DNA from 2 places in the Bacillus capparidis genome. Region 1 is predicted to be linked to the other one. Evidence: predicted binding sites of a transcription regulator. Region 1 holds the regulator's gene; the other holds the start of a gene.
What was found. The regulator NrdR, encoded in region 1, represses ribonucleotide reductase genes. The targets are predictions, from matches to a motif close to AACACNATATATNGTGTT.

Region 1 (15,899 bases):
ACATTGGGTGTTCTTTTATAAACTGCCGGTCTATGTATTTTTTCTTTTCTTTTTCTGACATATATCTCAGTTCCCATATGGCGAATTGGTGATCATGGACGATATGAACCTTCTCCAGCTTTGGTTCGTTTTTATGCACATAATCTCGGAGCGATTGAATGAAGTTTTGGTATTCCTGCTCCATCTTGTATTCCTCTATCGCGGACTCCACATACTCCCTAAGCCGTTCATGATATTGCGCTAAACGAAACGTCATAAAGGAGCGGATGGAAAAGCTGCCTGATGACAAAGGAATTTGTGCTAATTCTTGATGAATATAACGCTCTCTGGGAGGTTTATCTTGAAGAGAGGGAATGACGACATCACCCTCAATTACGCTGTGTGCCAAATGAAGAATTTGTTGCTGCTCTTCGTGGTCGAGAAAATAATAATTTCCTTTAATGATGGCTGTAAGACATTCGTTTTCCTTGCATTCTAAAATGAATTGCGCCACTAAAGGCTTCACGAATTCTTCAATGCTTATAGAAGGCTCAGAAATTTGTATGCCTATTTTGTTCGTTCCTTTATGGATCACTACAGGATACAGGATTTGTGCGGCAGCTATATTTACATTTTGTAAAAACGCTGCGGTATCATGATCGTTTTCAAAGATAATTTCCAGCATATTTGTCCCCCCTAACAACATCTGTTACATGTATATGGGACAAACAAAAAAATAGACCTAAATTTATGCCGGATCCAAACTGCACCAAGCCTCACTGTTTGAAAAAAAACAGCTCCTCTTTAAAAGAAAGGAGCTGCTTCAATTATTTTTTCGGCGATTTTCGCCATCTAGTTTTACAGGCTGTGCCAAGTACAAAATTCTCTCCATGAGTCTTGCTGCTTTGACCCCTTCTTTTTCTCCCCTTTGGGAATAAGTAAAATGGTGCTCCAATTCGTCCGGGGTAAAGTTGGAGGAAAAAAAGGTTGGCAGCTGCTGCGACATGCGATGCTGAAGAATGGTGCCGAACACTTCATCCCTAACCCAGCTGGACATCGATTCTGCACCGATATCATCGAGCATTAAAATAGGGGCTGATTTAACCATTTGCAGCTTTTCTTCAGTTGTCTGATCCTTGAGAGAGTTTTTTAACTCTCTCGTAAATTCCGGAACATAGACCAGCATGGACGAGCAATTTTTATCAGCGAGCTCATTTGCGATTGCTGCTAAAATAAAGGTTTTTCCCACACCGAATTTCCCGTGGAGGTAAATCCCTTTCCCTTTTTTATCCTTTTTATAATTCTCAATAAATGCAGTAAGCTGTTTATAGACATACCTACGACTTGGATCTGTGCCATCAAGATCCCGAGTCGTTGCCTTTAATAGATCTTTTTGCATGTACATGCTTTTGATCATCGCTTGTTGCTTTGCCTCTTTATCCGCCTTACGTTTCGTCTGGCAGACATCATACCTTACATCAATTGTTTTTCCGTTTAAAGTCAGCTCCGGGGTAAAACCCTGAAGCAGGTTTCCGCATTGCTCCAAGCTCGGGCAGCCTTCACAAGATTTGTTTTGCTGGACAAACTCGTAAAGCTTATTTAAGCTTCGTTCAATCATTTCCTCATTGATTTCCTGCTTGTGCTCGTCCATAAACCGCTTCACCTGCGGATTATCCAACACTTTATTCTTCATCTCACGCATACGCTCTTTAAAATCAGTTCGTCCCGTTACTGCCTTTAATGATTGATTTATAGACTCCAACATTCAACACCTCCTTTTTTACTCTCCATTGATCCCTTTAAAAGCTTCAAGCATTTTTCTCTTTTCCTCTTCAGAGTTATCTGAGATCACTGCTGATTCAGAAGATGATGGCTCCTGCTTCTTGTTATCCTTCAGCCAGTCAGGCAGCTTTTCTTCCCGGATCGTTTTCTTGCCGGTATTTCCTGTTTTTTTCCTTCCTTCTGCCCATTCCAAATATTTTCTGTTCTCTTCGATAGCAAGCTGCATCGCCGAAGAGACTGTTTTAATTTGCTTTCGTGCCCAATGAGAAGCAATTTTTAACACATAATTTCGTGTAAGCCTCATATCTGTTTTCAGCAGCACATAGTATATCAATACATTTGTCACGCCCGGCTCAAGCTTCTGATCCAGCATGACTTCCTCTATCAGCTTCAAATCAGATTGAGTCGGTTCGACCCCTCCTGAAATGTCTTTCAGCAGCTTTCTGGGAGAAATAGTGTTTAACTGGTCAATCAGCTCTTGATCCAATGAATCTATTTCACTATTTGCATTTTCAGAGTCTCTTAAATGGAACGGCTGAGTCCTTTCAACAAGATTAGGCAATACTTGTCCACGTTCCAGCTGATACCATTCACTAGCTGACTTACGTAAAGCCTCAGGCTCGATTCTATCCTCTTCGCCAATCGCGCTCATGACAACTTTTTGCATTTGCATCGGGTCGATTCCATATAAAAAGGAAAGTTTAACAATCAGTTCCTTAACAGATCTCGTAAGTGCTTGTTTCGGAATCAGCGTATCAGAAAGACCTGCCTCAAATAACTCAAAATCAAACGTGTCTTTCGATATTGTAATCGATTGGCTTTTTCCAATCTTTAAAAACTCGTCCCCTACATCAGGCGCCAACGAATCAAACACATCATCAGACACCTTCCATTCACTTGGCTGTACAGAGGAGAAAACCTCGCTGAACGGTTTTGTAACATTGACTGCGTTTTCCGATACAGCAGGGTGGGAATACCGTTTTTTCAGCTGTTGAAATTTTTCTTTTCCTATTCGATTGTAAAGAAAAACGTTAAGCATACCGTCTTCAAAGAAATCAACTGGTCTGAGAGGAGCCTGCAACTCGTAAATAAACAGCTTTTCCTCAGCGGATTCCTCCAAATATGTTTTTAGAAGCCCTATTCCCTCTAGCTTTGCCCGTTCTTCATAGATAACATGCAAATTCGTCTGCATCATAGCCATAAGGTGCTTGTGAGTTGCCGTTTTTGCCCAAATACTATGCTGTTCAAGCTCACCCCACATCGTCATATATAAGCTGAATGCGATCGGACCGATTAACGGCTGATATAGCAATGTTAAAATTTGTCTATCTGCATCCTGCAGTAGTGAATTACTTTTCACAATATAAGGATCGATAGGCAGTATGTCTTTCCAATGTGTTCCCATACAATGTCAACCTTCCGATTTTGTTGCTTCTTTCTATTTTACACTGTTTTGCCTGGACATGAAAACTGACGAACTTAAAAAAGCCTGAAGGAATGTCTTCAAGCTTTTATTTTTGCAGTTTATTGCTCTTTTTTAATTAAGTCTTTCAGTTCATCAATAAATACATTAATATCCTTGAATTGGCGATAAACGGACGCGAATCTTACATATGCGACCTCATCTACTTTTGCCAGCCTGTCCATGACCATTTCTCCGATCAGCTCGCTCTTAACCTCCGACACTCCCTGGCTCCTCAGCTCACGTTCGATGTCATTGCATATATCTTCAAGCTGGGTTAAGGCAACATGCCTTTTTTCACAAGCCTTAATAAGCCCCCGCAAGATTTTATCACGGCTGAATTCCTCACGAACACCTTCTTTTTTTACAACAATCAATGGAATTTCTTCCACCTTTTCAAATGTCGTAAATCGAAAGTGGCATTGCTCACACTCGCGCCGTCTTCGAATAGATTTTCCTTCGTCAACTGGACGAGAGTCCAACACCCTTGTCCCTTGATGTTGACAGGAAGGGCACTTCATAACATCAACTCCTGACTATCGCGATTCATTTTTTTACATTTTACCGGTTTGTGATTTGGATAATTTTTGATCTATCCTCTCATACAAGTTGTACACGACCCGCTTGCTGTTGCCAAAGTCACTGGGAAGGCTGGTTTCTGTCAAAACATTAAAATCAACTGCAGTTTCAAACGGGCGCACAGAGACTACTGTAGCCACCAGGAATCCTTTCCGCGGTTTGTGGATGGATGCACTGATCTCCCCTCTGTCTTCACTTACAGAAGTGATTGAAATCCCCTCGAAGGCGTTTAATACTTCAACAACCTCCTGCAATGTTTTTTTCGCATTCGATTTGTAATATCTGCTCTTTAACCTTTCGTCCCAATGCTCGTCTGATGTTTCCGTATTCGTTGTAAAAAAGCTTTGAATAGACCTCATTACACTCATCGTATTTTTCCCCTTTTTCATTCTATTTCTATTTTACAAAAAAATCCGCAAAAGAAAAAGCGGAGAAAAAAAGGGAATATCGTACACAAAATAAAAAAGAGCCGGGCACATCAAAAGCATTTTATGCTCTTGGTTCCAGCTCCTTCTTCCTGCGTTCTTCTTGATTTTCTTGCATGTGAACGGGATCAAACCCTTTTATAGCGCGTTTACACGGGCTTGTTTGATTTGAACAGGCCCCATTCCTCTAGGGATTTCTATGTTTTCCCTTGTTTCTGCATCTAGCGCTTCAGCAATATAATCAGCCGCAATATTCGGGTCAAGATCACCACACGTATAAACATCGATGCTGGCATAACCGTGTTCTGGAAAGCTGTGAATCGTAAGATGTGACTCAGAAATAATAACAACTCCGCTTACTCCTTGAGGCGCAAATTTATGAAATGCAACCTCGCGAACCTCAGCCCCTGATTTTAAAGCGGCATTTACAAACGTTTTTTCAATAAAATCCATGTCATTAAGCTTGTCAAAATCGCAACCCCATAATTCCGAGATCACGTGACGCCCCATTGTTTCCATAGTCATGGACCCCCCCTTAACAAAAATTTAAAGAAGTGAAGTTCCAAGCAATAGACCGCAAATAATACCACGGGGGAAAGTTAGTCCTAAGAGGTCCTAACCCTTTAAGTATTGACGATTCAATTGCGAACGAGAAGATCACGAAAAATAGTATACTTTGTTTGTGATATTTTTGCAACAAAAGTTTTGTCCAGGGGAGAAAAGCATAATTAAGTTTTACCCATGACTTCGTGCGGGTTAAACCACTGACATTTGTTTCATTTTGGATGAGACGAAAGTAGCAAGCTCCACAACTCTGCAGGAATATCCCCATTCATTATCATACCATGCCAAGACCTTCACCTTGCGTTTTTCCATGACCATTGTCGTTAAGCAGTCGACCACAGCGGAATGCGGATTTGAATTGAAATCAATTGAAACCAGAGGCTCATATGTAGTTCCCAATATTCCATAAAATGAACCTTTTGATGCATTCTCAAAAGCAAAATTTATTTCCTCAGCGCATACATTTGTTCTTACATCTACTACTAAATCGACTAAAGAAACATTCGGGGTCGGTACTCGCAGAGCGAGCCCATGCAGCTTTCCCTTTAAATGGGGAAGGACTTCTGAAAGAGCTTTTGCTGCACCGGTTGTAGTAGGAATAATTGATTGTCCGCAGGATCTTGCCCTTCTTAGGTCTTTGTGAGGGTTATCAATTGCATTTTGATCATTTGTGTATGCATGAACAGTAGTCATTAAACCATTCTCAATTCCAAATGAATCGTCAAGAACTTTGACAACTGGAGCAAGGCAGTTCGTAGTGCATGATGCATTTGAGATGATCGCATGCTTATCCGGATCAAATTGCTTCTCATTGACACCCATCACAATGGTAATATCTTCATTCTTCCCCGGAGCTGTTAATATTACTTTTTTCGCCCCTGCTGTTATATGCCCTTGTGCCATTTTTTTCTCATTAAATTTCCCTGTAGCCTCAATCACAATATCGATCCCCATCTCCATCCAAGGAAGCTGCTTTGGATCTCTGTGATTCAGTAAAAAAACTTTTTTTCTGTTCACTATCAGGCTGTCACCATCAACCTGCACATTTGCACCGTATACTCCGTGATTTGTGTCATACTTTATTAAATGGGCCAATGTTTCAGGTGGATAACTTGCATTAATTGCAACAACATGCAGCTTGTCATCAAGCATTGCTTTTCTGAAAACCATTCTGCCGATCCGTCCAAATCCGTTTATTGCCACTCTTGTCTTACCCACTCCTAGTCCCCCTCGTTTAATATGTTATACTTTTTACACATTATTCACAAATTAGTATAACACATTAAAATCCACCTGCCATCGTTTTTTATAAAAAAAAGAGCACGCAATCTGTGCTCTTCTAATTCGCCGTAAGCTTATTTAATATGCGATAAAGCTGGGCTTTCGTTTCGCTTATTTCTCCAGAATTGTCAATGACAGCATCCGCTTTTTTCTTTTTTTCTTCAAGAGGAAGCTGGGCATTTATCCTGTTTCTAGCCTGCTCTTCAGACAAATGATTGCGTTTCATGAGACGATCCAGCTGAAGTTCTTCTGACGCCGACACAACCAAAATATAATCAACAAAATGCTCCAAGCCGCTTTCAAAAAGCAGAGGAATATCTAAAACCACAAGCTTGTGTCCGCTCTGTATGAGATCATCCCGTTGATTAACCATTTCTTTCCTGACCTCTGGATGGATGATTTGATTTAATAACTGTCTCTTTTGTTCATCAGCAAATACGATCGATCCAAGCTTTACACGATTCAACTCGCCGCTTTCCATTAAAATGTCTTTTCCAAATGCTTCAATTATCTTTTTAAAAGCTGGCTTCTCTTTAGCAACTGCTTCCCTTGCCAGAATATCGGCATCAATTACCGGAATTTGTTCCTTTTTCATCATGTCCGCAACCGTACTCTTTCCAGTTGCGATCCCTCCGGTCAGACCTATTACGATAGTCAAAAATTTCTCACATCCTTTTAAAGCTTCCATAACCCGATAATAATTAAAAGAAAGCCCGGAACCCAAGCCAATTTATCCATCCAGCTCCATTTTGAAAAAACATGTCCAGCCTTTATGCCGGCAAGAAGAAAACTTGAGCTCATGATTGCCACGGACAAACTCATATCCAGCGGAGAAAATCCGAGCATAGATGCCCCGATACCCGCGCCTAGAGCATCTATTGAAAGAGCCAAACCTAAAAGAAAAGACTCTGCACCATTGATCGTACCAGAACGATCAATGTCCGCACTGGTCGGTTTCCGGAGAATATGAATGACAATTCCTAACGATTTCAATTCAAGATTCATCAAAGTTTTTTCATTAATCAGCGTTTCCTGTTCTTTTTCTGGCCGGAAAAATTGATACATTACCCAGCTTCCCATCACAAGAAGAATGATTCCTCCGAATTTTTCCGTTACTTGATCAGGCAGCAGTTGAGTAAGAAAATGCCCTGCAAACATGGAAAAAAGCAAGATGAATCCCGAGCAGCAGGCAATGACAAAAACCGCCTTAAGAGGAATTCTCATTTTTCTCAACCCATAAGTAAAACCTACAGAGAAGCTGTCTAAGCTAACGGCAAATGCAAGCAGAAGCAGCGATGCAAACGACGTCATATTCAACTCTTCCTTTCTGCTAAAGCAAAACGAATGAACATCTGTGTGTTGAACATTCTAAATCATATGCTTTAACAGCTTGAATAAATGATTCGCCTCGCGCACCATGTTTAGCGCTTTTGGCAGCTTGCACAAAAGTGGGTTCCTCTGCCTCCGACTACTATTTTGCTAATTGGAGATCCGCACGTTTTGCACGGCTCCTCTTTTCTGCCATACACAAAGAGCTGAAGCTGAAATGCTCCTTCTTTCCCTTCGGAATTTACATACGAGCGAATGGTGCTGCCGCCGGCATCAACCGCTTCTTTTAATGTCAAATAGATTTCCCGGTGCAATTTTTCGATCTGCATGGGAGACAAACGATTCGCAATCGTCTCAGGATGAATGCCTGCCCGAAATAGCGTTTCATCGACATATATATTTCCCAGCCCGACGATAATTGTCTGATCAAGCAAAGCATTTTTAATTGAGCGCGCCGTTTTTTTTAGTTTTTCTTCTAAATAAGCAGGCGTGAACCTATCAGAAAATGGTTCTGGACCAAGCTGTGACAGAGGAAGCTCCTTTGTTTCCTCTCCAGGCGAAAACAAATGCATCGTTCCAAACTTCCTGACGTCGCGGTACCGTAATTCAGTCCCGTCTCCAAAGCGAAAAATCACGTGGACGTGAGGATCATACTCATCACTTTGCTTATACAATCCATAGCGCCCTTCCATCCGGAGGTGAGAGACGAGTACATAATGATCCAGCCTCAGCAAAAGAAACTTGCCTCTTCTGCCAACAGAATGAATCGTTTCACCGACTAGAGCTCTTGCAAAGGCTTCTGGCTCTGCCGGCTTTTTAATTATTTTGTGCCATCTGATTTCAACTTCACTAATTTCTTTGCCAATGATCAGTTCTTCGAGCGTGCGTCGGACCGTTTCAACCTCGGGCAACTCCGGCATTTCTTCCACTTCCTCACTTTACTTAGCATCATACCAAGAAGGTCCATGAGAATAATCCACCTTTAAAGGTACATCCAATTTCAATGCATTTTCCATGACTTCCGGAACGAGCTTTTCTAATATGTGTATTTCTTCTTTTGGTGCTTCAAATATTAATTCATCATGGACCTGCAGCAATAGCTTTGATTCAAGCTTTTCTTTTTTTAGTGCTTCTGCCATATCAATCATAGCTTTTTTTATGATATCCGCTGCGCTTCCTTGAATCGGGGTATTCATCGCCGTCCGTTCGGCAAAGCCTCTCAGATTAAAATTCCGGCTGGTGATTTCCGGGATATAACGCCTTCTTTGAAGTAAGGTGGTTACAAATCCTTTTTGCTTCGCTTCCTGAATCGATTCATCCATATACTCTTTTACGCCTTTAAAGCTTTCCAAATAGCGGGTAATAAATTCTCCTGCCGCTTTACGGGTAATACCAAGGCTTTGTGACAGGCCATAGTCACTGATGCCGTACACGATGCCGAAGTTCACCGCTTTTGCCTGTCTTCTCATATTCGCTGTAACTTCATCAGCTTCGACATGAAACACATCCATTGCCGTTTTTGTATGAATATCCATATCATTTGTAAAGGCCTCTATCAAATTTTCATCCTTTGATATGTGGGCGAGAACCCGTAATTCGATTTGAGAATAATCAGCAGCAAAAATCAGCCAGTCCTTTTTTGAAGGAATAAAAGCTTGACGGATTTTACGCCCTTCTTCTAAGCGAATTGGGATGTTTTGCAGATTAGGGTCAATAGAGCTTAATCTGCCGGTTTGGGTAAGCGCCTGATTAAAGCGGGTATGAACTCGGTGCGTATCCTGTTTAATGACCTTTAACAATCCCTCAACGTATGTAGAATGAAGCTTGCCGATTTGCCGGTAATGCAAGAGATACTGGACAATTTCGTGTTGGTCAGCCAGCTTTTCCAGCACATCCGCTGAAGTAGAATAGCCCGTTTTCGTCTTTTTTATGACAGGCAGCTGAAGCTTATCAAACAATATGACACCAAGCTGTTTCGGAGAATTGACATTAAACGGTTCTCCTGCGAGTTCATGGATTTTTTCTTCGACTTCCTTCAGCTTGGCCGATAACTCGGCTCCCATGTTTTTTAGACGGTCGATGTCCACCTGTACCCCTTCGCTCTCCATCTCTCCAAGGATAACAGACAAAGGCAGCTCTAGATCCTCGTAAAGCTCCAGCTGTTCATTTTTTTTCAGGTCGTCCAGCAAACGATCATACAGCCTGGTAATCGCCATCCCTTTTCTAGCAAGGTGGTCAGCAAGAGAATTCTCTTCTGGACATGCTCTTTTTGCTCCTTTTCCGTAGACCGTTTCATCGGAAGAAACGAGTTGGATCCCTTTCTCTTTTGCGACACTGGCAACATCCTCATACGAGCTTGCCGGATTTAATAGATACGCGGCGAGAAGCACATCGAATTCAGCGCCTTTTAAATGGACTCCCTGCCATTTAAGAGCGACTTGAGCCTTCTTGCTGTCAAAGATCCATTTCTTCTTCGATTCATCTTCAAGCCATGCTTTAAATGCTTCTGAAGCTAAACCTGCTTCAGAAGGTATGAAAAAGGCACCAGAATCATTCACAATCGAGAAACCAACAATCGGCTCATCATGGTAATGTTCACTCATTTGTTCAACGACGAGTGACGAAGGAGATAAGAGTATATCTTCTTTTACTTCGCTGCAAATTTCAACCTGAATTTCCTCCAGCTCTTCTTCTTCACCAGCAGACTCTCCTTCACCGAGTTTTTCAAGAAGGGTATTAAAGCCCAGTTCTTTATATAAGCCAACTACCTTGTCCATCACAGGTCCGGCATAGGTAAGCTCAGCAACCCCCACTTCAATCGGGGCTTCTGTTGTAATGGTCGCAAGCTCTTTGCTCATAACAGCCTGGTCTTTAAATTCCTCAAGCTTTTCTTTCAGCTTATTCCCGGATACTTCGGAAATGGATTCCAGCAGCTTCTCTACAGTATCAAATTGTTTCAGCAGCTTAATTGCCGTTTTCTCACCGACACCTGGAACACCCGGAATATTATCTGAGGAATCTCCCATAAGGCCTTTCATATCAATTATTTGTTTCGGCTCAAGCCCGTACTTTTCTTTCACGTGGGCAGGAGTATAATTTTCTACTTCGGTAATGCCTTTTTTCGTAATGGCAACGGTTGTATGTTCAGAGGAGAGCTGAGTCAAATCCTTGTCGCCTGACACGATTTTAACGGTATATCCCTCTTTCTCCGCTGACTTTGCAAGCGTACCAATGATGTCATCAGCTTCAAAATTTTCAAGCTCGTACGTTTTCACCTGATACGCATTTAGCAGCTCTCTTATAAAGGGCATCTGTTCAGATAGCTCTGGAGGAGTTTTTTGGCGGCCGCCTTTGTATTCTTTAAAAGTCTTATGTCTAAACGTTGTTTTGCCCGCATCAAATGCGACGAGCATATGAGACGGTTTTTCTTCCTCAAGCATTTTCGTCAATATCATTGTAAAACCGTACACAGCATTTGTATGGATGCCTTTTTCATTATTTAGAAGCGGCAACGCAAAAAAGGCGCGGTATGCCAAACTATTGCCGTCCACAAGCAGAAGCTTTTTTTGTTCTGTCATTCAATTCTCCTCCTAAAAAGCCCTAATCGTATCTTTTATCCCGTATTAACGGGCAGTAAGACCCCCACCTCAAGGTTTTGAGTGTAAACGAGCAATCCTAGGTGGGGGCTGATTGAAGTTTCACTTTATTTTAACAAAGTTCATAAGGAAAGAAAAATGAAGGGAAAAACGAAAAAAGGGACGAGAACACGTAGGTTCTCGTCCTAAAAATGGCTCCTTGGATGAAGGGGTTTTCGAAGATAATCTTACCAGCCCTTCATTAATTCACCGTGAAAAGAATGTTAACAATTTGTAAACTTAGAGATTTCGATTTAATTCAATCGTAAAAATCGTGCCTTTTCCTAATTCACTTTCGACGTCAATTCTGCCTCCGTGAATTTCAATGATATGCTTTACGATGGCAAGCCCAAGTCCGGTACCGCCTGAATTGCGACTTCTTGCGCGATCCACTCTGTAAAACCTTTCAAAAATTCTTGGGATATGTTCTTTTTTTATTCCGATGCCTGTGTCTGCCACCTGTGCAATGACCTTATCCTTCAATTGTTTTAACGTAACATTGACTGAGCCTTTCTCAGATGTATAGGCAACAGCATTGCTCATTAGGTTTATAAAAACTTGCTTTAAGCGGTGTGGATCTCCTTCTACCTCCACTTGCTCCTCAGGCAATTCGAGCACAATATCAATTCCTTTTTCTTCAGCACGATAAGAGAGGATATTGGCAACATCATTAATAATTTCTTTAATGTCACATGTTTCAGCAACCAAATGAAAGTCTTGCTTTTCTAATTTTGATAGCTCTAGCAGATCGTGGATTAATGATTCCAGACGGTCGCTTTCTTTTAGAATAATTGAAAGAAAATGAGAAAGAGTTTTTTCATCCTTCATTGCGCCGTCCAGCAAGGTTTCCGAGAATCCTTTAATCGATGTGATCGGGGTTTTTAATTCGTGGGAAACGTTGGCAACAAAATCTTTCCTCATTTGCTCAAGCTTGCTCATTTCTGTAATGTCATGAAAAACAAGAACGATTCCCTTCCATTCCTCATTGTTTCCGGTAATTGGAGCACCTTCCACTTCAAAATAGCGCCTTTCTATGCGAAACGGAAGATGAATCAGCCTTTTTGCTTTCGATTCCGTCATAAAGATTTCTTCTACCAGATGGATGACTTCTTCATGCTGAAAGGCCTCATAATACAAATGATATAAAAATGTTTCCGGCTGAATTTGGAATTGCTCCTTAAATGCCCGGTTGACTAAATTAATATAGCCTCTTCCATCGATAAGAATCAGTCCGGATCCCATATTCTCGATTAAGGTTTGCAATCGGTCTTGCTGCATTTGCTGGGCACGGGTCATGTCCTGTAAATTTCTAGCTAAAATATTAATCGATTGGCTCAGCATGCTCGTTTCATTCATATGCTCTTCATAGGTTCTTGCATCATAATTTCCTCTAGCAAGCTCCATGGCAACCTTCGTGGCTGATTCGATCGGCGTCGTATACCTGGACGTGATTTTCAGACCTGTAAAGAGCAGAATTAACAAAGCAACACCTAATCCCCCTGCCAGCGCCCACCACATTTGCCGTTCCATCTCTTGCATTGAGTATGCAGGACTGCTGAGCAGCAGATAACCTTGTTCTCCGTTTGCCGCATCGAAGGGTACAGCATAATGCAGAAACCGGGAATCCCAATCTTCCACTTGAAATCCAGGTAATTCACGTTCATGCTCGAGCATTTCTTTTATGATGGTTTTATCATGATTTCCATTGTGTCCGCTCTCAAAAATTACATTCCCGCTTTCATCCAGAAGCATGGCCTGCCCCTGTAAATGCTGAACTGCTTTTTTTAAGAGATCTTCGTTTTCTGCAGACTTGAGATTTTCTGTATCCAGCAAGGATTCAACAAGCCCTGCTTCATGCCGGATTTGATCGTTTGCTTTTTCTTCATAAAATCGGTTAAAAAGCAGATCCAATATCAGCCCAAGGGCAATAAAGACTGCGATAACCAAAGTAAACAAAGCAAGAAAAAGCCGTAAACGAAAATTATTCATTCGCTTTCGGCTCCTCGAGTTTATATCCAAGACCCCTGATTGTTTTTATATAGATCGGTTTCTTAGTGTTTCTTTCTATTTTTTCACGCAGATGGCTGATATGCACATCGACAATTCTCGTGTCGCCTGCGAAGTCGTAATTCCAAACTGCGCTTAAGAGCTGGTCTCTCGTTAGCACTCTTCCTTTATGGCGTGAAAGGTAAAGTAAAAGCTCGAACTCTTTTGGTGTCAATTCAAGCTGCTCTGACAAAAAGTAGGCTTCATAATGCTCAGGAAGTATTCTCAGATCACCGATTCTCACTTGTTCTACATCTTCATCCACATCATTTTCCGGAAGAAAAGAAGCAGTCTGAGACCTCCTTAATATCGCCTTTACCCTTGCAACCACTTCTCTTGGGCTGAACGGTTTTGTCATGTAATCATCTGCCCCGAGTTCAAGGCCAAGCACTTTATCAAATTCATCGTCTTTTGCAGTTAACATGAGAATAGGAATCATCAGTTTCTGCTGTCTAAGCTGCTTACAGACCTCAATACCATCCAATTTTGGCAGCATGAGATCCAAAACGATGAGATCCGGATGATGCTCGACAGCTTTTTGAAGGGCTTCTTCCCCATCCATTGCTGTCTGGACATCATATCCAGACTGATTTAGGTTATATTGAAGAAGAGTCAGAATTGATTCTTCATCATCAACGACTAAAATGTTTTTACTCATTTTGTTCCTCCAGCTTCAAATTTCCCCAACATCCATTTTCTATCTATAATTCACTATTTATCTTTATTTTAACGAAACCTTCACAATTCGACAAATGATATTTTTGGAAGCTTCTTACGCAAAAAAAGAAACCACTTCTGTGATTTCTGAATGTAAAGTGCAGTTTCATCCAGTTATTTCTCAAAGCTTGACTTGCACTTTTAACCGTTCTTTAACACGGAAAAAACAAGAAGGCCTAAAAAAGCCTTCTTGCCTAACAATTACGTTAGAGACAAAACGTTCATGACATTTTTAACAGATTCAGCTGATCGATTCAGCTGGATTTTTTCATCATCGGTTAATTCAAGCTCAATAATTTTTTCTAGTCCGTTTCCGCCGATAATCGTTGGAACACCGAGGAAAATGCCATCGTACCCATATTCGCCTTCGAGATAGGCAATGGCCGGAAGAACGCGGCGTTGGTCCTTTAAAATGGCTTCAATCATTTCCACTAACGATGCCGCAGGAGCGTAATATGCACTGCCGTTTCCTAGAAGGCTGACAATTTCTCCTCCGCCCTTTCTCGTCCGTTCAACGATTTGATCAATCCGCTCTTGCGGAAGAAGGGTTTGTAGCGGAATCCCTCCTGCATAGGAGTAGCGGACGAGCGGAACCATGTCATCACCATGCCCTCCTAATACAAAGCCGGTAATATCTTTAACAGAAAGATTAAGCTCCTGAGCGACAAATGTTCTAAATCTCGCAGAATCTAATACTCCCGATTGCCCGATTACGCGTTCTTTCGGAAGACCTGACTCTTTGTACACCGTATAAGTCATGGCATCAACAGGATTCGTCAAAACTACAATTGTACAATCAGGTGAATATTTCACAACTTCGTGTGTTACGCTGCGCATAATTTTTTCATTTGTCGTCACTAAATCATCACGGCTCATTCCAGGTTTTCTGGCAATTCCAGCTGTAATTACGACAATATCGGATCCTGCGGTATCTTCATAGTTTGAAGTGCCGGTTACATTCGCGTCAAATCCTTGAACAGGACTTGCTTCAAGCATATCCAGCGCCTTGCCTTTAGTAGGGTTCTCAAGCTGGGGAATATCCACTAACACAACGTCTGCCAGCTCTTTTTGGGCTGTTAGAAATGCTGTTGTTGCTCCTGTAAAACCGGCTCCAATGACAGAAACTTTGCTGCGATTCTTCTTTCCCATTCTCCCAATCTCCCTTATCGCGTTTTTGTCAATCTTTAGTCCATGTTTTTAATAAGCTCGTCTCCAAATTCGGAGCACTTCACTTCAGTGGCACCTTCCATAAGTCGCGCGAAATCGTAGGTAACGACCTTGCTTGCAATTGTTTTTTCCATCGCTTTTAACACTAGTTCAGCGGCTTCAGTCCAATTTAAGTGCTCTAGAAGCAGCACGCCGGACAGGATGACTGATGATGGATTTACCTTATCAAGACCAGCATATTTCGGCGCCGTTCCATGAGTCGCTTCAAAAATCGCATGTCCGGTTTCATAATTGATATTTGCTCCCGGAGCAATTCCGATTCCGCCGACTTGGGCAGCAAGTGCATCTGAAATATAATCTCCGTTAAGGTTCATAGTCGCTACAACGTCAAACTCGCTTGGTCTTGTAAGAATCTGCTGCAAGAATATATCAGCAATGCTGTCTTTAATAATAATTTTGCCTGCTGCTTCAGCTTCGCTTTGCGCTTTATTCGCTGCATCCCTGCCTTCGCTTTCTACAATGCGGTCATATTCAGACCACGTGAACACTTTATCGCCGAATTCTTTTTCAGCCAGCTCGTAGCCCCAATTCTTAAAGGCGCCTTCAGTGAATTTCATGATATTTCCTTTATGAACAAGTGTGACGGATTTTCTTCCGTTCTCGATAGCATAGTTAATCGCCGCACGAACCAGACGCTGAGTACCTTCTTCAGATACAGGCTTGATCCCGAGTCCTGAAGTTTCAGGGAAACGGATTTTATTAACGCCTAATTCATTTTTCAAAAAGTCGATTAGTTTATTCACTTCATCAGAGCCTTTTGCATATTCAATGCCGGCGTAAATATCCTCGGTATTCTCGCGGAAAATGACCATATCTGTGTCTTCCGGACGTTTTACCGGAGAAGGAACGCCGGTAAAATAACGGACCGGGCGA
Region 2 (15,899 bases), on a different contig from region 1:
TTGGCCATTTTCTTTATACGTTACCGCTCTCTCCATCCCAGTGTTCACCTCACACATTAGTCTATGCGATTTCGAATGCATCCGTGACAAATGCCTATGTTCTTTTAAGGCTACTCCTATTGTATTCACGAAAAGCCTGGGCAAACCCCATTTAATTGGATCATAGAGATTGATATATATGTAAATGCATACTTACTTATTACAAAAAAAACAGCCTCTTCAATGAGAGGCCTTTGTTAATTGGTTACGAAAGAATATCAACGACAAACTGTGACCATGTTTCCAGTCTGTTATAAAGGTCTTTTTTCTTCAATTCTGATACGGGCAGCCAGTACCCCCGGATTTGTTCGGTTTCTCGAACAGCAACAGCGGCATCGTCTTTTAGCTCAAGAGCGGATAAAATTCCGATATGGACGGCGCCCACATTTGTTTCGTCATCGTTGATTAAACCGATAGCTGTCATTCCGAGCTTGTCCGGTTCATTTATAATGAGCTCTTCTTCAAGCTCACGATCTGTATTGATTTTCAATAGCTCTTGAAAGGATTGACCGGGCTCCATATTCATATGCCCGCCAAAGCCTAACGAAAGCTTATTATGCAGCCTTGCTTCTCCGCCGCCTGAAAGTCTTTCATAAACAAATACTTCATCCTTGCGTTTAATCACTACATAAGGTATCGGCTGTTTGAATTCCGGCGCTTCCTCTGCATCGCCTCTTCTCATTTCGGAAAAATGCTCGGCAATTTGCCCCATAATTTTCGAAACCAATTCCTCATTGCCCGTAAGCCCTTGGAATGTTAGCGTTTCATCAGCAAATACTTCTTTTCTTGGTACGACTAAAATGATTTCATCCATTTTTCCCATCGTTGTTACCTCCAGTACATGTAAAAAGAGCAGATGTTACACCTGCTCTTGTTTTTCCTTTTCTGTAAAGTAAAAATCCTCGTCCTTTATCGGTTCCACGGTTGCTTTTTTGTAGCCGTTGCCCTTCATGCTGAAGAAATCATGGGACTTCGTCTTCGTATTCAGCCCGTTTAATACGATTGGGTTGATCTCTTCATCCTCAAAATAAGGATCGAAGCCAAGGTTCATCAGCGCTTTGTTTGCATTGTAGCGGATAAATTTTTTCACGTCGTGGGAAAGCTCAACCTGGTCATAAATATCCTCTGTATATGCAAGCTCGTTTTGATAAAGGGTGTCTAACAGCTCGAGAGAAAAAGTCTTCAGCTCTTCCTTGACCTCTTCAGGTTGCTTTCTATAAATTTCTTGAGCAAGCAGGCCGACATATACTCCGTGAATCGATTCATCGCGAAGAATCAAATTAATGATCTCGCCGCTTTGCATCAGCTTGCCCTGTCCATAGAAATAAAGAGGATAATAGAAGCCGCTGTAGAACAAAAAGCTCTCTAAATAAACCGAAGCGACCATGGCTTTAAATAATGAAATCTCGTCATCCTTTTTGATCTTTTCATAAATTCCTACGATGATCTCAGCCTTTTTTTGCAAGTATTTGTTTTCTTTTACCCACTCAAATACCTCATTAATGGTCTCGGTCGGAGCAAGAGTCATAAAAATATTCGAATATGATTTGGCATGGACCGCGTTTTCCATCATTGCCATAAAGTTCAGCACCGCTTTTCGCTGGTGGCCTTGAACGTGCTCCGCGATGATTGGCATACCGGTGTTGCCTTGCTCTGTATCAAGAAGAGTCAGTCCTGCAAGCACCTTCATGTATGTGTCCTGCTCATTTGCACCGAGATATTTCCACGTTAACAAATCTCCATTTAAAGAAATTTCCTCAGGCAGCCAAAATTGCTTCACATTTTGGTTATAGAACATTTGTGTAAAGTCATCTTCGTGCTTTGACCAGTTCGCAGCGTCATAAATTTTCGTCAATCTTTTGTCTCTCCTTTTGCTTACCCGCTTTTTTAGCAGCCGGTTTGTCTTTCCGGCTGCTAATTGATCCGGGGTGGTTCATTAAACGACACAAGACAGACAGCTTTCTTGCCCTGTATCCTTCGTCCTTGCATAGTACAACGTTTTAATGCCCTTATGGTGGGCATAAAGATCAATTCTGTTTAAGTCGCGTGTCGTCATCGTATCCTTCAGGAACAGCGTGAAGCTGATTCCCTGATCGACGTGCTGCTGGATCGTCGAAATCATGTCAACAACTTTAAACATGTCCATATCATATGCCTCTTTATAGAAAAACCAGTTTTCTGGAGCAAGCCCAGGCATCGGATAATACGTTTTTGAATTTCCATAGGTTCTTTCTTCAATACGTTCCATGATCGGCATGACAGAAGCCGTGCTGGATTGAACATACGAAATCGAACCAGTCGGCGCAATACAAAGCCTGTAGCTGTGATAGAGCCCGTTCTCTTTGACAAATTCTTTTAGTTTTTTCCAATCCTCAATTGATGGAATATGCATCCCTGCAAACAACTTGGCGATTTTATCAAATTTCGGTGTAAAGCTTTGCTGAATGTATTTATCAAAATACTCCCCCGTTGCATAAGCGGAGCCTTCATATTGATAAAAGGTTTCCCCTTTTGCTTTGGCGATTTCTGCGGACCGCTCAATGGAATAATAATTCACCATCATAAAATACGTATTGGCGAAGTCTCTTGCTTCTTCACTTTCGTACGGGATATTGTTCTGTGCCAAATACCCGTGAAGGTTCATCGCGCCGAGGCCGATAGATTTCATCGCTCTGTTTGCTCTTTTTACCGCTGGTGCGTTTTTAATGCTTGTCGTATCCGAAACATGAGTAAGGGAATCGACAGCAAGCTTTACTGTATGCTTCAAAGATTTATTGTCCATCGTATTTAAGATATTTAATGAACCAAGGTTGCAGGAAATATCAAGCCCGATTTCATCCTTTTCATCATAATCTGTATAAGAAGAAACCTGCGATGCCTGAAGCACTTCGGAGCAAAGGTTGGAAAATTTCACTTTGCTGATATGATTTAAGGCATGAACATTGTTGACGTTATCCTGGAACATGATGTAAGGATAGCCTGACTCTGATCGTAACAGTGCCAGTTTTTCCAACAGCTTACGAGGGTTGATTTTTTCTTTTTTAACCTTTGGATTTTCGACTAGCTTGTCGTACATAAGGTTCATATCGAGTTCATCCATATGCTCCCCGTATTCCTTATAAACTGTATGCGGATAAAAAACGTAAGCCCCCTTATCCTCTTTTGCCAGTTCGACAAACTTATCCGGAATGACAACGCCAATCGATAACGTTTTAACACGGACATCCTCATCGGCTGAAATCTTTTTTGTATCAAGAAAATCGTTTATATCCCGATGAAAAATATTCAAATAAGCGCTGCCTGAGCCTTGCCTTTGCCCCATCTGATCAGCATACCTGAACGCGTTATCTAGAAGCTTCATGACGCCGACAACCCCTTTTGTGGCATTCTCAACGTCTTTGATGGCCTCGCCTTTTGCCCGCAGCTTGGAAAGATTCAAAGAAACTCCGCCGCCGAGCTTCGACAGCTGCATGGAGATGTCGATTGCTCTTGAAATGTCATTTAAAGAATCGTTAATTTCTAAAAGGAAACAGCTGACAAGCTCGCCTCTTCTTTTACGTCCTGCATTTAAGAAGGTCGGCGTGCTTGGCTGGTATTCCTGATTAATCATCAAACGGACGAATTCTTTCGCTTTACCTGCATCCCCGTTCGCAAAGAACAATGCGACAATTGCGATTCTGTCTTCATATCGTTCGAGAATCTTTTTCTTGTCGTTCGTTTTTAGCGCGTAATCATTATAAAATTTAAACGCACTCATAAAGGAAGGAAAACGGAATTTTTTATCGTAAGCTGTCTTAAAGACTTGTTTAATTTCTTCGAACGAATATTGACTTAAAAATTCTCGCTCGTAATAGTCGTTTTCTATTAAATAATCAATTTTTTCTTTCAAATCGTGAAAAAATACTGTGTTTTGATTTATGTAGTCAACGAAATAGCTATGTACAGCTTCCTTATCCTTCTCAAATTGGAATTTCCCTGATTTTTGAATCATAATTTCATTATTTAACTGTATCCATTTTGGCACTTGATTCTGTGACAACTTTCTCTACCTCCTGATTGAACAAATCAACGTCTTTCGCTGTTCCGCTAAGTTCGAATTTGTGGATGATCGGGACTTGGTAAGAACGAGATATTCGATCAGCACTCCCCGCAAAAAACTCTCCCCAATTTTTGTTGCCGCTGGCCGCGACACCTATTAAATGCTTTCCGTTTTTGTCGAGAAAATCCTTAGTCGATTGCGGAACTTCTCCGAAATTTGTCGTGTAGGTAACAAGAATGAAGGGGGAATTGATATCCTCCACCTCATCTACGTGTTCTTTCGAATAATGTTCGATTTTCTCCATAAACCGTCTAACATTTCCTGTTTTCGAATCAAAAATGACTTGAACCATTATCGAATCACAACCCAAACAAGTAATCTATCTAACACAATATATAGTATAATAACTTGTCCAAAAACACAACATATTGATCTCGATTCATTCGTACGTTTTTAAAAAGAAGAAGAGCAGAATGCAGCTTTCTTCCGCATCCTACTCGGCATAATGAAAAGTCGATGTTTATCATAACATGAAAAAAAATTATGATGTAGACTAGACTTTTATTTATTTTTTTTGTAAGTAATGCATTTTAATTCTTCACAAATTTCTTCAATTTCAGCCTCTATCCCCAATTCTTTAACTAACGTTTCAATTGCGGTCTTAATCGAAGCTTCGCGAATCAGTTCCTTACCGTTTAAAGAGATGCTCGTGCCGTATTCAAAACAGGAGTCATCTTCACATGTTTCTTCCCAATGTGAAATCGTAATTTTTTGTTTCATTTTATACCATACTTTCGTATTTTAGTTTTTAAGCGAATCTATTCTAGTGTAGCTGATTTTGTCCCTGGCTGTAAAACAAGAAGACCTGCATACACAATATTTGAATCAACATCTCGGGGAAATATATGGACGAGTTCCAGGGGCGTTTTATTTTTTTCTAGCTTTCCTTTTCTATACCTTAATATTTCTATTTTTTATTGCCAAGGACATGGCTTCAATGTCAGGCGAAAGGCTGCGGTCACTTGTAATCTCCGGCACAATGGATCTTATGTTTTCGTATAGCTTTTTAGTTTTAGGTGCCAGTTTTTCCGGTCCCCGAATAGAAGCCGCTTGAGCAGCGCAAATCGCTTCGATTGCCAAAATCCGTCTGCTATTCTCTATGATTTGATAGGCATGCCTTGCTGCCGTCGTCCCCATGCTCACATGATCCTCCTGATTTGCTGAGGAAGGGATACTGTCAACGCTTGCGGGATGGGCAAGTGTCTTATTTTCGGAAACGAGAGAGGCTGCTGTGTATTGGATAATCATTAACCCGGATTCAAGGCCGGGTCTTGGGCTCAAGAATGCAGGCAGGTCATTGAGCTGCGGGTTTACGAGACGCTCCACCCTTCTTTCTGACATACTTCCCAATTCAGCCATTCCTATTCCTAAAAAATCCATAGCAAAGGCAATCGGCTGACCATGGAAATTACCGCCTGAAATTATCTGTCCGCTGTCTGTAAATACGAGAGGATTGTCTGTTGCCGAGTTGATTTCAATCAACAGTTTTTCCTCGGCATACTTTAACACTTGACGTATAGCTCCATGAACCTGAGGGATGCAGCGGAGAGAATATGCATCCTGCACCCTAAGCTCGCCTTGCTTTGTCGTAAGAAGGCTGCCTTTCAAGTAGGATAAGATCGAAGCGGCTACTTCGGCCTGCTCAATATGAGGTCTCACAGCATGCGTTTCCGGGAAAAGAGCATCTACAATCCCGCGCAAGCTTTCAAAAGTTAAAGAAGCTACTGCATCGGCAAAATGCGCGAGATCATTCGCTTCGAGATAGGAAATCGTGCCAAGTGCAGTCATTGCTTGCGTTCCGTTTATAAGAGCAAGGCCTTCTTTCGCTTTTAAACGGATCGGCTGAAGTCCGGCCTTCTTAAGCGCCGCTCTGCCATTCATTTTATGTCCTTTGTATATCGCTTCTCCTTCGCCGACAAGAACCAATGCCAGATGTGATAATGGGGCAAGGTCTCCGCTCGCGCCCAGTGATCCTTGGCTTGGGATAATCGGATATAGGCCCGCATTAATGCAATCGACAAGCAGCTGAATCGTTTCTCGCCGTACACCGGAATACCCTTTCGCCAGCGCATTCGCCCGCAATAAAAGCATCGCTCTGCTGACATTTTTAGAAAAAGGCTCTCCTATTCCGCATGCGTGGCTTCTGATGAGGTTCAGCTGCAGCTCTTCTGTGTCACTGGCAGAAATAACTGTATCGCTTAGTTTTCCAAATCCGGTATTCACTCCATACATAACCTTACCCATCTTTAAGTGACTGTCAATAACGGCTCTGCTTCCATCAATTTTAGTCCAAGCTTCATCCTTGATCCGAACAGAAGCTTCTCCATTCAAGATCGATCGAATTTCGTGAAAGCCAAGGTCATTTCCGTTTAATTGAATTTCCATCGGGCAAGCTCCTTTTCTTTTTTGCCTATAAAAAAGAGCGCTACATCAAGGACATATACAACTCCTGGACATAACTCCCTAGAATCTAAAATTTGTTAGGTTTGTGCGTTGAATTACATTTTATGTGAATGGATTTAAAAATAGTCGAATGTAAAAGAGTCATACAAGGGTAATTTAGGAGAGCTACCGAAACGCTAAACACATCAATTCAGTAAAGATGTCGTGCTCTTAACCGAGCCATACTCTGTGGATCAGTAGGGAAAGTAAAAAGCCTGATAATTGCAATTTTGCCATTAACAGAATTTCGAATTTACAACTATATCTTACCACATAAAAGCAGCAATTGTTACTTCCAAATAATTTTTTATAATAAATCCCCATTCCTTTATTACGATAGATGATTAATTTATCAGTGGAATAAAGCGATGATTCCAACATTTAACACAAAGAGCTCAAAATAATATATTATTTTAAAATAACGAAATTAAAACAAAAAAAGAACCAATCCTTTGTTTAGGATTAGTTCTCCGTGTGCTATTCAAGCTCAAGATTAACGTTTTTTTGCGGAGAGAAAGTAGAAATAGCATGCTTATAAATAAGCTGCTGCTTTCCTTCTGTTTCAAGCAACACGGTAAAATTATCAAAGCCTTTCACCTGTCCGCGCAACTGAAAGCCGTTTAACAAGAACACAGTAACATAAACATTATCTTTGCGGATTTGATTTAAGACCTGGTCCTGAATATTTATCTGTTTCATGTTTTGTCCTCCTTGGTATGTATCACTATTTGTTAATGTTTCGATTAAAATTTGAGCTTTCCTGCTATATACGAAAAAATTTCGTGTTTTTTCTTCTCAAAGTCTAGAGGATCTGACATATCAAACCATTGAACTTCCATTTTATTTCGAAACCATGTCAATTGCCTTTTTGCATATCTTCTGCTGTTTTGTTTTAAGGCAGCAACTGCTTCTTCAATACTAATGTCTCCATCCAAATATGTATAAAACTCCTTATAGCCAATTGCTTGTATGGATTGGCAATTGGTCAATCCATCCTGATAAAAACCTCTTACCTCTTCAAGAAGACCATCTACCATCATTTGGTCGACCCTTCGATTGATCCGATCATACAGCTGTTCTCTTTCCATCGTCAAACCGACTAGAGCCGTATCATATAGGTACCCGCTTTTTTGGTTTGCTGTTTGGTCCGTTTTGGTCCTCCCTGTAGTATGAAGAACCTCCAATGCCCGAACCACTCTTCGTACATTATTCGGGTGAATGTTTTTTGCCGATTCAGGATCTCGCTCTGCAAGCAAATGATAGAGATACATATTTCCTTTTTCTTGGGCGGTTTTTTCAAGATTTTTTCGAAATAGAGGATCACCTGATTCTACCGTAAAGGAATAATCTGACAATACCGCTTCAATATAAAGGCCAGTACCGCCTACAATCATCGGTAATTTTCCCCGCGAGGATATTTCGCTGATTTTTTTTCTGGCCAGTTCTTGAAATTCAGCAGCAGAGAAAGATTCGCAAGGTTCTTTTATATCAATTAAATGATGGGAAATTCCTTGCATTTCTTCTGCTGTGATTTTAGCAGTGCCAATATTCATTTGTTTATAAACCTGCATGGAGTCGCCGCTGATAATTTCAGCATCCAGCATATCTGCCAGTTGAACGCTGAGATTTGTTTTACCTACAGCTGTTGGTCCGATCAATACAGCGACCTTTTCTTTTCCTGCCAAATCAATCACTCTCTTTATTGAAGCTGTCTATCATTATAACATTATCCATCAACAAATATCTATACAGAGGATACCCATTCACAGAAAGTTTAAACCGCTTACCAGTTTAATGGTTCATTTCCGACAATTTCAAACGTTTTGCCACGGTACGAATGCCTGTGACGTTCTTTTTCACCTTCTTGGTAAACGACTCCCCCATGGGGAATATCAACAGGTTCATTGTATGCAAGATATGTGGAGCCGCTAAGTAAATGATAATGCGTCCCGTCAACACTTGGAATCGCAGGACCCGAAATCCCATAATACCTGTGATAATGCCCGTTTTCAAAGGAAACTACTCCCGCAAAAAAGTGAGTGTGCTTGTCGTAATTGCTACCGTTTGACGGCTGAGAAAATCCTTCAATCAAGTGATAATGCCCAATCTCTTTTGAGGTTATTATCCGGTATGCATGGACATGGGAAGGCTTTCTTTCCCAATCTGATTGATAAAGCGGCAATTGATCCACTCCCAACTAGATTAGTGATTTTAGATGATGATACAACCGGGTGGTCTAATACCCAAGCAAATAAAACTAGGCTGAATACATTAATTTTATATAGATGAAAAATATTGAATGGAGGAAAATAAAACATGACACAATTCCCGCCGTTTGTTGGTGAAACAGACGAAAGAATCCGGCCATTTGGTTTCGGCCGTCCATGGTATGGATTTGGCAGGCCTTTTGGCTTTTGGGGTGCAGGACCATTTGTCGGCGGTCTCGTCGGAGGATTAGTCGGAAGCGCTCTCATCAGTCCCTTTTACTACCCGCCGTATCCGTACCCTTACCCTTATCCGCCGTATCCATATTATTATTAATATGCACTGGCCCAAAAAGCGGGCCAGATTACATAAGAATTTTTGGGAGAACTTCCGCTTCCAGCTCAATTTGAACATTTCCCTTTATCGCTCGGGAGATCATACATGCATTCTCTGCCTTTTCTGCAAGCTTGTATGCTAATGACACATCCTTTTTTTCGGCATCAGCTTTAAGCTCGATCTTGGGACGGTGAATGATCTTTTTATACGTGAAAATTCCATTGGTCACGTCAACAATTCCCTCGGAGGTCATTGATAATGTGTTTTTTTCAAGTCCGCTCCGTTCCATCATCGCGGCAAGGGTAATAATATAGCACGTTGAGGCTGCTCCAAGTAGCATTTCATCCGGGTTTGTCCCCACTCCCGGGCCGTCCATTTCAGGCGGAATCGATATATTCGTTTGCAGACCGCCGCACGAAATCTCCCCAACACTGTTTCTGCCGCCAGTCCAGTGCGCTTGTAAATGAAAGTGATGTTCAGCCATCTACCTCAACTCCTCCTGTGATTCCTTACAAAGCCCATTATAGAGCCCGCGAGTAAAAAAACAAAGAAATTGAAATGAATCCATTAAAATATGAGGTTGTAGATAATGATTCCCACAATCCAAATTGGTGTAGTCACTAGAACACCAATAATAAGACCTTTGAAAAATAAATTTTTGCTTTCCATTTGCAGCTTCACTCCTATATGAATGCTATCGGCTGTCTAACTAAAGATGTTAATACACGATGAAAAGAAACATGAAAAAGTATAAATGACAATCGTTTTAAGTATCTATGAGACGAAGATGGACATAGCAAAGGTTTCACAAACGAAAGAAAACCCTCTGTTCATAGAACAAAGGGCTGTAAATCTACTTGTTTATATAGGTGATATCCATGTCAGAAGCTCCAGTTATTTCTAGATCTTTAGGGACACGCAAATAGATAACTTCCATAGGGGTGAAGGTCGACCCATCTTCCTTGCTCTCTCCCATGAATTGCTCGTCTGTAAACTGCCTGATTGGAAATTCTTTGCTGTATAGGCCAAGTTCAATTTGTATTGGCTCAGGGCTGTCAATTATCAAGCTTTCTTCGTTTAAACGAACGTTGACTGAAGGGAGTTTGCTTATTTTAAAACCTTCCAAGATTGTATCTGTTGCAAAATATATCGCTTCTATCGTTCCATCTGTGCCTTGTTTTCTTTCGATCACTATTGACGGATCTATATACCCTTCAATGTTGAGCTGCTTCAATTGATACTGAAACTTCCACTGCTTCTTTTTATATCGGGGATCAATATCTCCAAGCCTGCCGTCATGTACTAAATTGTCAAATTCTCTTAACTCTTTGTTAGCTGTTTCGGGTTGAACTTTCCCTCCAACTGCTGGGCTTTTTTCAGGCAGCATATAAAACAAAAGAACGGATACGAGCAAGGCGGCAACATAGCTTGCAAAAATCCAATACGTTCTTTTCAGGCTCACATATTTTCCTCTGGTGATTGCTTTTTTTCGCCGAAAGATAAGTAACAAAATTAACAAAATAATGAGAAAAGGAATGATTTGTATTAGTGCTAACATTAAGTTCTCACATCCAATTTATCTGACATAAGAATCGTTATCGTATAGAGAATAGCTACCGTTCCGATGATTTTCAGAAAAAATATGAAAACTGAAGGTTCAAGAAAGTAATATTCAAAAAAGCGGACTATCCATCCTTCATTACCTTGCTCTGCGCTGATAAACATTGAACCTAGTAAAAATACAGGCACAGTTGCAATAAAAAGCTTGTGAATTTGAACAAGATAACCAATCACGTAGCCGAACGCAGAAAAGAAAAACACATACAGTGTTGTCATTATTATGCCAAGAAGCAATTCTGAAGGAGATGCCAGATGACTATATTCTCTAATAATCGAATAATCAAAAAAATACATCAGAACCTTTTGCAAAAAACCTGAAAGAATCCCGCATGCCCCTCCGATAATGCTTGCTGTCAGCAAAAATAAAATATTCGATAAGTGGCTGCTGATCCGGTTGCTGACAAACGTAAAATCATCGTATCTATACGCTTTTGTTGTAATGATGATTGCGCTGATAAATCCCCAAAGCAGCGTAAACGCAATGATTACATCTGATGAGTATTTATTCACCGTTAAATCAATCGTACTAGTGCTGCTTCCAGATGACGAGGTAGATCCAAATGACATGAGGATTGCAATCATCTGAACCATAACAAGCGAGCTAAAAACATTTGAATAGGATTTCAACTTATATAAGTATTGCTTTTTTACCACTTCTGCTAATCTAGCGTTTGCTAAAGACATCATCAATTCCCCCTTTTGCTTCATCTGTCAAGTATTCGCAAAGATCAGCTAGATCGACAGCTGTAAAGTCGAGTCCCTCTATTTTGGCTCGCTGCAATTCTGCCTCTGACCATTCATTTTTAACAGCGAGATATTCACTATTCGTTCCTATTCTTTTCCGATAAAATATTTCACTATTTACCGTCCATCTATTAATGGTTTCTTCCTTTCCTTTGATTCCGATCGCCAATTCCTTTAACTCAGCCACGGGCATATGTAAATAGTTTCTGCCGTTTTTGATCAGCAGGATATCCTCAAGAACAGCCTCCATTTCATGCAGATGGTGGTTCGAAATAATAATCGTTCGGGGATGATCAAGATAATCCTTAAGCAGCGCCTTGTAGAAATCCTTCCGAGCAGCAGAGTCCATTCCCGTTGTGGGTTCATCAAATATCGTCAATGCACAGCGTGCTGATAGCCCGATTATCATGTTGTACGTGCTTCTCATTCCTTTTGAAAGACTGTCATATTTTTGCATAGGATGAAAAGAAAAATAGGAAAATAGCCGATTCGCCAGATCCATGTCCCAGTTTGGATAAAATCTCTTCATTTCTTCTAATATTTCCGTAAGATTTAACGAATCGGGCAGATTGATATCCTCATCTACAAATATCGTATTCATCGAAACTTTCAAATTATTAAATGGTCGTTCTGAAAAAACTTTCACCTCTCCGGACGTCTCTCTTGACAACCCTGCTAAAAGCTTCAAAAGAGTTGTTTTTCCAGCGCCATTTCGCCCGATCAAGCCAGTTATCGAATTCTCACGAATGTGAAACGATATGTTATTCAAGGCTTTTTTATTGCCGTAGGATTTTGATAGTTGTGTACATTCAACAACATTCATTTTCCATCCTCCTCACTTTCTGCTCTTGCTTTTTGAATCATTTGCAGCAGTTCATCTTCACATACCTGCAATCTGCGGGCTTCCAACACGACTTCCCACACAAGCCGCTTCAAATGCTGCTCTTTTCGTTTCGTCACAATCAATTTCTTTGCATCAGCCGTTACAAACATACCGAGCCCTCTCTTCTTGTATAAAATATTTTCATCAGCCAGTATATTTAGTCCTTTTGCTGCAGTCGCCGGATTTATTGTAAACATCTCTGCCAGCTGGTACTGGGAATAAACCTTTTGATCACTGGAAAAATTGCCGTTCAATATTTCTGTTTCAAGCCATTCAGAAATTTGAATATAAATTGGTTTTGTATCATCTGTATTAGGGATCAAAGTCAGTCCCCCTCCCTGGCATAGTGCATTAGTGTTGTAATGTAGTATATAATAAATATAGAGTTGAAGCAATCAGTTTTACGCAAACAAAAAAAGAGCGTCTCATATAAAAGAGACACTCTTTGTTGAATTGCTGATTTTAGTTTTCACTCTCTTGATCATAATCTGGTGCAAACGCCTTTTTAACAAATAGTGAAATGATTAAAGCTGTCACACATAAGGCTAATGCAAACCAATAAGCATGGTGCACCCCTTGTGTCATCGCTTCATTTTGAATCTGCTCGCTTACCGGAGCTGATTGACCTTCTAAGAAACTTTTTCTGCTCTGGGTCATAATGCTTACAAAGATCGAAACACCAAGTGCACCTGCGACGGGTTGTAATGTATTCGCAATTGCCGTCCCATGCGGATATAATTTCTTAGGTAATTCATTTAATGCATTCGTTTGGGCAGGCATCATCATCGCTGAAATCGACAGCATTAATAAGATGTATGCAATGATAAACGACCAAACCTGGATCGAAGGATTAATGTTGCTAAAAAACAGCATGACCCCGACCAAAACAATAGAACCAGGTATCATTAGCTTCCTTGGTCCATATTTATCGAATAAAGTACCCATTAATGGTGACATTAAGCCGTTTAATAACGCTCCCGGCAGCAGCACAAGACCTGCGAGCTTAGCAGAATATCCGAGCGGCCCCTGCAGATACATCGGCATCACAATTTCAGATGCAAACATTGCCATGATGACGATGATAAAAAGAGCAATACCTTTTGAATAGTTTTTATATTTAAATACCCGGACATCTAATAATGGCTCATCTAACTTCAATTGCCGTATGACGAAAAGCAATAAACTGATGAAGCTGACTAACAGAACTGAAATGATCGTTAGTGATCGAAAACCTTCCGGATCCTCTCCAACGCTGCTGAATCCGTAGATGATTCCCCCAATCCCGATGGAAGATAAAATAATCGATAAAACATCTACACTAGGGCGAGTAACCTCTCCAACGTTTTTCAAATATTTCATGGCAAATAAGATGGAGAATACAGCAAAAGGAATGACGGTGATAAATAACCAGCGCCAGCCTAATAAGTCAACGATCACACCGGACAGGGTCGGGCCGATCGCCGGAGCAAACATAATAACTAACCCAAATGTTCCCATGATTTTCCCGCGAACTTCAGGGCGATAAAGTAAAAGCAAAGCATTCATAATAATCGGTATTAACAATCCGGTACCAACTGCTTGAATCATCCGCCCAGTTAACAACATCGGAAAATTGACAGCACAAGCAGCAATAACTGTCCCAATCAAAAAAACTGTCATAACTCCGATAAACATTTGCCTCGTAGTAAACCATTGAATTAATATTGCAGAGATCGGCATTAAAACTCCCATAACGAGCATAAATCCAGTTGCCAGCCATTGAACAGTAGGCGCATCGATATTAAATACTGCCATGAGCTCAGTTAATGCAATATTCAGCAAGGTTTCATTTAATATTGCAAAAAATGCGCCAATCATAAATGTAATAAGAATCGCTCTTGAATTAATCTTTTGTTCCATACAGTTCCTCCAACAATTTTATCATAAAAATCAATCGATTATTTCATGCCTTCGTTTCTAACTAAAAGACAAAAACCCCCTATCTATTTTCTTCAATAAGGGGTCATGATCAACACATACTTAATAAAGCAGACAAGCTTCCATGTGCTTCAACAATCCTATTTCAGAAATAGAATCATATTTTTTGTTTTCTGAATAGGAAAAAGCACAAACTCTAAGGACGTTTTATGCTTTGAAATATCCATAAAAGCACAGATTTTCAATAAAACATGTACTTTTTTCACTTTATTCTAATTGAAAAAAATTATGGATGTCAAGATTTTTGATTAAGACATTCAAGTATTCCTTCTACGCTAAAAAGCCGGCATTCCATTTATTATGGAACACCGGTTTTTTTACATTACACGCTTAAACATCTTTTCCATCTCATAAGAAGTAAAGTGGATAATGATAGGCCGTCCATGCGGGCACGTAAATGGTTCGGACGTTGTTCGAAGCTCGTCCAAAAGGGCCTTCATGTCCTCCTGCTTTAAATAGTGATTCGCTTTGATGGAGCCCTTACAGCTCATCATGATGGCGGCTTCTTCTCTCAGCTTTTTGATATCGGCTTTTTTCTCCTCCAATACTTGCTGGATGATGTCTTCGATGATCATGCTTTCCTCGCCATTTGGAAACCATGATGGATGTGAGCGAACGATGTAGCTGTTAGATCCGAACGATTCCAAGAAGACGCCAACCCGTTCAAGCTCATGCTTATATTCATCAATAATGACAGCTTCATGACTTGAATAGTGAAGAGTAAGCGGCACGAGCAATTCCTGGAGCTCGTGCTCGACCTGCCCTACTTTTTCACGAAAGTATTCATACTTTATCCGCTCTTGGGCAGCATGCTGGTCAATAATATACAAGCCATTTTCGTTTTGCGCTAGAATATACGTTCCGTGCATTTGTCCGATTGGATACATCACGGGTACTCTTTCTTCAGGAATCACTTTTTCGATGGGTTCTTCTTCCTGCTCGATCGAGGTTGAAGGCATCTCCTCTTCCTGCGCTTCCTCATGAACGGATTCCTGGTAGCTGGATTCTTCATCTCTACTCTCTGTAATCAGGTCTTCTGTTTTAAAATGAGACTCATAAACAGGAGGTTTTTCAACCTTTCGTTCCATAAGCTTTTCAGATTGTGAGTCCAGAGACAAAGTTTGCTGCTCATTTTTTCCTGCAGCTGAAGTCCGTTTTGGCGGAGCCACACTAGGAATCAGCTGCTTTCTTTGGAATTGGTTCTTCACTCCATCTGAAATCAATGTATGCAATTCCGATTCTTTACTGATTCGGACTTCCAGCTTTGAAGGATGCACGTTGACATCAACTAGTATCGGATCCATTGTAATTTCTAAATACACAATCGGATGCCGCCCGATCGGCAAAAGCGTGTGGTATCCCTCTTCGATTGCTTTTGAAAGCGAGAAATTGCGAATATACCGGCCGTTGATGACGGTAGATATATAGCTTCTTGAAGCCCTGGTCACTTCGGGAAGCGAAAGATAGCCTTTTACATTAAAATCAAGGGATTGAACGTGAATAGGAATCATCTTTTTGGCAATCGCCGTACCGTAAATTGACGCAAGAACATGC

Region 2: nrdI (class Ib ribonucleoside-diphosphate reductase assembly flavoprotein NrdI) is a predicted target of NrdR. The motif match lies at 4,464-4,481, and genes of this name have one in related genera.

Annotation. Positions count from the first base shown of each region.
Region 1 is NZ_JAFDST010000005.1:169,116-185,014, forward strand. It holds gene ytxC (putative sporulation protein YtxC) at 1-664, opposite strand, end outside; gene dnaI (primosomal protein DnaI) at 803-1,741, opposite strand; gene JOC74_RS18425 (replication initiation and membrane attachment family protein) at 1,760-3,166, opposite strand; gene nrdR (transcriptional regulator NrdR) at 3,286-3,744, opposite strand; gene JOC74_RS18435 (hypothetical protein) at 3,778-4,170, opposite strand; gene speD (adenosylmethionine decarboxylase) at 4,366-4,746, opposite strand; gene JOC74_RS18445 (glyceraldehyde-3-phosphate dehydrogenase) at 4,984-6,009, opposite strand; gene coaE (dephospho-CoA kinase) at 6,131-6,730, opposite strand; gene ytaF (sporulation membrane protein YtaF) at 6,748-7,383, opposite strand; gene mutM (DNA-formamidopyrimidine glycosylase) at 7,494-8,321, opposite strand; gene polA (DNA polymerase I) at 8,340-10,979, opposite strand; gene pnpS (two-component system histidine kinase PnpS) at 11,277-13,025, opposite strand; gene JOC74_RS18475 (response regulator transcription factor) at 13,018-13,740, opposite strand; gene mdh (malate dehydrogenase) at 14,001-14,948, opposite strand; gene icd (NADP-dependent isocitrate dehydrogenase) at 14,984-15,899, opposite strand, start outside.
Region 2 is NZ_JAFDST010000001.1:572,220-588,118, reverse strand. It holds gene spoVK (stage V sporulation protein K) at 1-36, opposite strand, end outside; gene JOC74_RS02920 (hypothetical protein) at 245-862, opposite strand; gene nrdF (class 1b ribonucleoside-diphosphate reductase subunit beta) at 899-1,894, opposite strand; gene nrdE (class 1b ribonucleoside-diphosphate reductase subunit alpha) at 1,976-4,078, opposite strand; gene nrdI (class Ib ribonucleoside-diphosphate reductase assembly flavoprotein NrdI) at 4,038-4,430, opposite strand; gene JOC74_RS02900 (hypothetical protein) at 4,640-4,858, opposite strand; gene hutH (histidine ammonia-lyase) at 5,030-6,523, opposite strand; gene hfq (RNA chaperone Hfq) at 7,058-7,279, opposite strand; gene miaA (tRNA (adenosine(37)-N6)-dimethylallyltransferase MiaA) at 7,324-8,265, opposite strand; gene JOC74_RS02880 (YmaF family protein) at 8,364-8,762, opposite strand; gene ymaG (inner spore coat protein YmaG) at 8,897-9,121, shown strand; gene JOC74_RS02870 (OsmC family protein) at 9,150-9,605, opposite strand; gene JOC74_RS02865 (hypothetical protein) at 9,975-10,583, opposite strand; gene JOC74_RS02860 (hypothetical protein) at 10,679-11,425, opposite strand; gene JOC74_RS02855 (ABC transporter ATP-binding protein) at 11,406-12,308, opposite strand; gene JOC74_RS02850 (GntR family transcriptional regulator) at 12,305-12,691, opposite strand; gene JOC74_RS02845 (MDR family MFS transporter) at 12,831-14,267, opposite strand; gene mutL (DNA mismatch repair endonuclease MutL) at 14,663-15,899, opposite strand, start outside.